Regions from separate parts of the Pedobacter sp. R-06 genome, predicted to be linked through region 1. Evidence: riboswitches for the same ligand, from Rfam matches in the RefSeq annotation. Region 1 holds a riboswitch; the other holds the start of a gene.
What was found. Region 1 has a riboswitch for cobalamin ahead of ACN9MR_RS10565 (TonB-dependent receptor plug domain-containing protein). Riboswitches for the same ligand answer to the same signal wherever they lie in the genome.
Positions count from the first base shown of each region.

Region 2: it holds a riboswitch for cobalamin, as region 1 does, so the genes downstream of both, metE (5-methyltetrahydropteroyltriglutamate--homocysteine S-methyltransferase) here and ACN9MR_RS10565 (TonB-dependent receptor plug domain-containing protein) in region 1, are expected to answer to the same signal.

Region 1 is NZ_CP183977.1:2,587,843-2,591,261, forward strand. It holds gene ACN9MR_RS10555 (sigma-54-dependent transcriptional regulator) at 1-829, opposite strand, end outside; gene ACN9MR_RS10560 (serine hydrolase) at 936-2,183, opposite strand; cobalamin riboswitch at 2,267-2,462, shown strand; gene ACN9MR_RS10565 (TonB-dependent receptor plug domain-containing protein) at 2,558-3,419, shown strand, end outside.
Region 2 is NZ_CP183977.1:5,702,720-5,706,138, forward strand. It holds gene ACN9MR_RS23105 (M14 family metallopeptidase) at 1-1,168, opposite strand, end outside; cobalamin riboswitch at 1,294-1,497, shown strand; gene metE (5-methyltetrahydropteroyltriglutamate--homocysteine S-methyltransferase) at 1,693-3,419, shown strand, end outside.

The DNA of each region.
Region 1 (3,419 bases):
CTAAAACACGAACATTTACTTCAATTTCCTTCTCACCACCTACACGCGAAATTTTATGCTCTTGCAAGGCACGTAAAACTTTTGCCTGGGCAGAGAGGCTCATATCGCCAATCTCATCTAAAAATAAAGTACCACCGTTAGCCAGTTCAAATTTACCGATGCGTTGTTTAACTGCAGAGGTAAATGAACCTTTTTCATGGCCGAACAACTCACTTTCAATCAGTTCTGATGGAATAGCTGCACAGTTCACCTCAATTAAAGGACTATCGGCACGGTTCGATTTTTCATGTAACCAACGGGCTACCAATTCTTTACCGCTACCATTTGCACCAGTAATTAACACACGGGCTTCGGTAGGAGCTACACGCTCTATGGTTTCTTTAATTTTAGAAATGCTTTCCGATTCGCCTAAAATCTCACGGGTTTTACTTGCTTTACGTTTTAAAACCTTAGTTTCGGTAACTAAATTTCCACGGTCTAAACCATTACGGACCGTAATTAATAACCGGTTTAAATCAGGTGGTTTCGAAATAAAATCGAAAGCTCCTTTCTTACTGGCTTCAATGGCAGTTTCAACTGTTCCATGACCAGATATCATAATGAATGGCAAATCGGGTTTAATGATCTGTGCCTGCTCGAGCACTTCCATACCATCCATCTTATTCATCTTGATATCGCAAAGTACCAGATCGAAATTTCCTTTTTTGATCATTTCGAGGCCATCAATACCGTTATCGACATCTTCAACATCGTAATTTTCGTACTCCAGAATTTCGCGTAAGGTACTCCTTATCGCACGCTCATCGTCAATTATTAATAATTTAGCCATTAGAGATGTATTCTTTAATTTTGAAATGCGAATATATTATTTTTTAATTAATGTATAGTTTTTTATACAATTAATACGCAATAAACCTTAAAAGACAGGAAAGGTTTTAATAAGTATAATCCATTTTAAACTTACTTAAATCGGGTTTCTGTTTTTTAGCTCTTTTTAGTTCCAATTCGTAAATGGTTCTTCCCAGATTTTTCATAAAAGGGAAACAAACCGTTTCGTACTCGTATTTATTGTCGTTGAAGATGCCATCCTCATTGCTCTGCACAACCGCGGTTAAAAAATATTCAATTCCGTTTTTAAAATCAACAAAATAGGAGTTATCGATAATGTAGCCGTAACTATCACCATATTTATTGAAAATGCGGATATTGGGATCTGGCGTTACGTGTTCTCTACCATAATACAACATCTTGGCATAGGTTGGCCAAAACGCTTTCGGATCGTATTTAGGGAAATCACTTTCCGTTGGATACTTGCTCATGTAAGTATAAATGAGTTTATAATCCTCTTTGGTAAGGTTAAACCTTTCTTTAACCGGGAAAGCCTCAGGAAAAATCAATTTCTGCATGAGTTTCTGTTGATCGTGAATGGCGAAGGCATTTTTCCCCGCTAAACTAAAAGGTTTGTTTACCAGCTTGTCAGTGCTGTCCATGTATCCAGTACCCATTACCAGGTTGCTTAATTTCAATTCATAATCTTTTGGATCATATTGGGCAGCTTGATCATACACCAAATGATCTCCGTTGTAAAATTTGATGGGATTGGTATGTTTGGCCGATTCTCCTGCATCGCCAATGGCCAGACGGTTTAAAATGCGGCTATCATTTAATCCATTTGCCCTTAGTTTTTCGTTAATTTCTGCCCGGCCGATAAATTCAAATAAACGGTTAAAAGCATCATTATCACTGGTAAGCAAAATCTTTTTAACGTAGTGTTCTATTGATGGAAGTCCATTTTTGGCACTTGTATCCGTTAAAACCCTCGTTTGTCCTTTATAGGCACTATCGGTAATCATAGCACTTTTAATTGTTAAGCCTGTACTTTTTAACCGGTTTACTTTCTCTAAAGCAAAAATTACGGCAGCAAGTTTAACCGTACTCGCAGGATAAAAATAATGATGCGGATCCAGATTGTAGCTAAAGGTTTTAAACGTGGGTTTATTCTTCGCATCTCGGTTAACCTGCGTATAAAGAATCTGGATCTGGTTTTGATCAGGATGATTGAGTACGGCAGAAAAAAGTTCTGGCCTGGTTTCCATTAGTTTCTTCAGAAAAACAGTATCGGTTTTTTGCGCCATAACAGATAGGCTTATAAATGAAAATGCAACAATTAATATTCTTTTCATAGTGGAAATTTTGATTCCTAATTTAGCTTTTTCTATTAAAATCGCCATTTTCCATCATGCATTTTACATGTTGTTTAATTTTGCTACTTTTGCAGCGCTTTTGGTTTCCGGCTTTACACCCGGAATTAAAAGGGAATACAGTGTAAATCTGTAACTGTCCCGCAGCTGTAATCTCCTTAACGGATTTCCAATCAATCTGCCACTGTTCCGACTTGTCGGGATGGGAAGGCCGGAAACCCGGGAGTAAGTCAGAAGACCTGCCTTAGCGTTATATTTCATAGCTTTCGGGGATTGAAGCTAAGGGGTGATGTACTTACGTATTCGTATTTCATTTCTTTTCCATCTGTTGGCTGTGGGTTAAACTCACAATCAAAATGACAAGTAAACATTCTGCCTATGCGGGCACAATGCAGTTTTTTCTATATTCTTCCATTTTATGGACAGGATTTCTATGGCCTTTAAATACCAGGGCACAAACTGACAGCACCAAAAAAGCAACGCAACTGAAAGAAGTTCAGGTTATAGAATACCGCTTAACGGAGCAAAGCAAATCGCCTACACCTGTACAGATTTTATCTGCTGAAGACCTTAAAAGAATCAACAGCTTATCTGTTGCCGATGCTGTCCGCTACCTTTCAGGTGTGCAGTTGAAAGATTACGGCGGAATAGGTGGGATGAAAACGGTGAATGTACGCAGTTTAGGTACCAATCACACAGCAGTTTTTCTGGATGGAATACAGATTGGTAATGCACAGAACGGGCAGGTAGATTTAGGTAAATTCTCGCTGAACAATCTCGAAGAAATTTCTTTGTATAATGGCCAAAAGCCCGAATTATTGATTCCGGCGAGAGGTTATTCGGCTGCAAGCGGTATTTATCTCAAAACCAAAGATCCCGATTTCGAAAAAAAACAAAATCAAAAAATAGAACTGGGTTTAAAAAGCGGATCGTTCGGTCTGATCAATCCTTCTCTCGTTTATCAATATAAGATTAACGAAAAGCTAAAGGCGAGTATCAATACCGAATATATACATGCCGATGGTAGATATAAATTCAGGTACACCAATGGTGTTTTCGATACCACTGCAATAAGAAATAATGGTGATGTGGGGCGTTTCCGTTTGCAAACCGCATTGTTTGGTAAGTTTAGAAATGGGAAATGGCACGCGCAGGCCTATTCATTTTTATCAGATAGGGGATTGCCAGGTGCAATTGTAGCCAACAGGTTCGATTTTA
Region 2 (3,419 bases), 3.1 Mb from region 1:
CTATCGAATTTCTGCCCATCTGGTAAATGTTGTACAACAATTCGTCGCGATAACGTTGTGCATAGTTTAAAACGGCATAGTTTAGCGATACCGAATAATCGATCGAGTTTTTAAAATACCATTTCCTCGGGGTAATCGGGTTTGGTGAATCGCCGTTAGGCAATAATCTCGAAGGAACTAACGGAATTTCGGACGGTGTAGGGTTCCCGATAATTTCGGTCAGGAGCCCAATCATATTATGAAAATAAGTGGTGGTTCTTAAACCGCCATTATACCAGGTAGAGTAAACCGATCCTCCACGTTGAGTATAACCAGGTTTGTTTTCTACATTCATGCGGTTGTGCATGGCCGCACCAACGGCATCTAAACTGGTTAATAACGTTGGGTCAAAAACATAATTGAAAGGATCGCGGTAGGGAGGCCCGGCAACAACGGTTCCTGCCGGACCAGCCTGATGATGGTTATACATGATCTGCGGAATCCATTCTACAAAAAGCTGACGGCCGATATTCTGCGTTTCTTTAAGGTTTAACATAAAGAAATCGCGATTGTTATCATGACCTGCATATTTTTCATACAAAACAGGCAAACCTGAGGTTGTTCTTTTCTTTGGGTCTTTCTCCCTCATGTACCAATTGCCCACCAGTTCTTGCCCATCAGGGTTGGCATGGGTAAACAAAATGATTACGTTATCCAAAATGCGCAGGGTTTCAGGGTCTTTTCTGGAGGCAAACTCATAAGCGGTTTCGATCAGCTGATGTGCACCCACCACCTCGTTGGCGTGCAGGCCACCATCAATCCAAACTACTGCTTTACCTTCCTGGGCCAATGCTTTTGCCTGCTCCGCTGTAATTTCTGCGTGTGCCAGCTGTTGCGAAATTTCCTTGTAACGATCTAATTTCTTGAGGTTTTCTGGCGAAGAAACGATTAACATGTATTGACTTCTGCCTTCTTCGGTTTTGCCAATATCAACCAGTTTAATGCGGTCAGAACTTGCCGCGAGTTTCTTAAAATAAGCTTCTGTCTGGGTATAATTGGCCAATTGGTAATCGTCGCCAATGTCGAAACCAAAATGCGATTTTGGCGTTGGTACATCCTGCGCCAGCACCGCACAGCTATTTACCAGTAAAAAAGCAAAGCAAAGCCTTTTAAAGTAGATTTTTATCATAATAAAGTTTAGTTAGGTAATCAAATATAATAGAGAATAAGCGCTAAAAACGGCTTGCTGTAAATTTGTTACAAGTTTTAAATCCTAATCCATACATTTGCCTTGATGTAAGTTCTTAACTTTATTTTTCATCAACCGATACAGGTTCCCGGAATTACAACCGGGATTAATAGGGAATCGTGTGCAAATCACGAGCTGTCGCGCAACTGTAAATTCTGTCTTTAAAAAGACAACGGTCTTATCATTCATGCCACTGTGCCGTTTACCGGTATGGGAAGGCGATAAGATCGGGAATAAGTCAGGAGACCTGCCTATATTGAATTGACGGTGCTTTCGCGTTATAAAGTAATTGGTCAGGTCTGATTGTACACGGTAAAATTAATCATTTTATATGCTTGCTTTAAGCTTTTTGCTGATGAGTAGGCTGCTTGTGCGCGAACCTTTCCTTTTTATTTTTAACAGAAAACATTATAAAATATTGCTATGAGCTTTTAAACGATTTATTTACTTAATCTTTAAAAGAGATGCTAACGCAAAATCTGGGCTATCCGCGAATAGGTAGCCAAAGGGAATTAAAGAAAATCTGCGAAAATTACTGGGCAGATAAAACTGGGTACAAAAATGTGCTTCAGGTGGGAAAAAACATTCGCCACGAAAACTGGAACCTTCAAAAAGAAGCTGGAATTGATGTCATTCCTTCGAACGACTTTTCTTTTTATGATCATGTGCTCGATCATTCTTTAACTTTTGGGGCCATCCCGAAAAGGTACAACGAGGTGATCCTGAAAAAAGGAAATTCAGAGCTTGATCTCTATTTTGCTATGGCAAGAGGTTATCAAAAAGAGGGATTAGATGTAGTAGCGATGGAAATGACCAAATGGTTTGATACCAATTACCATTACATCGTTCCTGAATTTTACAAAGATCAGCCTTTTAAACTTTTCTCTACCAAAATTATCGATGAGTTTTACGAGGCAAAACAATTGGGCATTACTACAAAACCTGTTTTAATCGGCCCGGTTTCTTACCTTTTATTGGGAAAAGAAAAAGAATCCGGCTTTGAAAAGATCGACCTGATCAAAAATCTCCTTCCGGTTTATATCGAGATTTTATCGCGCTTAGATGCTTTGGATGTAGAATATGTCCAGTTTGATGAACCTTTTTTGACTTTAGACCTTACCGAAAAAGACAAGAAAGCTTACGAATATGCCTATAAAGAGATCAGAAAAGCTTTTCCTGGGTTAAAAATTGTTTTGGCTACTTATTTTGAAGGCTTGGGCAATAATTTAGCACTAACTACCTCATTACCGGTCAATGTTTTACATATCGACCTGGTACGTGCTGAGGGTCAATTGACGGATATTTTAGCTTCGTTAAAGGAAGATACCACTCTTTCGTTAGGTTTGGTAGACGGAAGAAACATCTGGAAAAATGATTTCGAAAAATCCGTTTCAATCATTAATCAAGTTGTAGAAAAAAGAGGCCCGGATAAAGTATGGATCGCCCCATCCTGTTCCTTAATCCACTCACCAGTTGATTTAGACAATGAAACCAATGAGCAAAATCTTTCGGCTGAAATTAAACAGTGGCTGGCTTATGCGAAACAAAAAATTGCGGAGGTAGCTACTTTAAAAAAACTGATCACCAACGAAAGCCCTGCATCTACCCTGCAAAAACTTGAGGAAAATAAGATCGCGATTGCTAACCGTAAAGTTTCTAAAATCATCCATAATCCTGAAGTTAAACAACGTGTTTTAGGATTAAAAGAGCAGGATGCAGAACGTTTAAGTCCATTTCCGAACAGAAAAATTAAGCAACAGGAACTCAATCTGCCAAGTTACGCCACTACTACCATCGGATCGTTTCCGCAAACTGCAGAAGTAAGAAGTTGGAGAGCAAAGCTTAAAAACGGAACTTTTACCGTTGAAGAATATGATGACCTCATTGCAAAAGAAACCGCAAAAGCCGTAAACTGGCAGGAAGAAATCGATCTGGATGTTTTGGTTCATGGCGAATTTGAGCGTAACGATATGGTTGAATACTTTGGTGAGCAATTGGATGGTTTCGCTTTCTCCAAAAATGGCTGGGTACAGAGTTACGGCTCGCGCTGCGTAAAACCCCCTATTATTTTTGGCGATGTTTCGCGTCCGAAACCCATGACTGTAAAGTGGACCGCCTATGCACAATCGCTTACCTCAAAATACATGAAGGGTATGTTAACAGGACCGGTAACGATTTTACAATGGTCGTT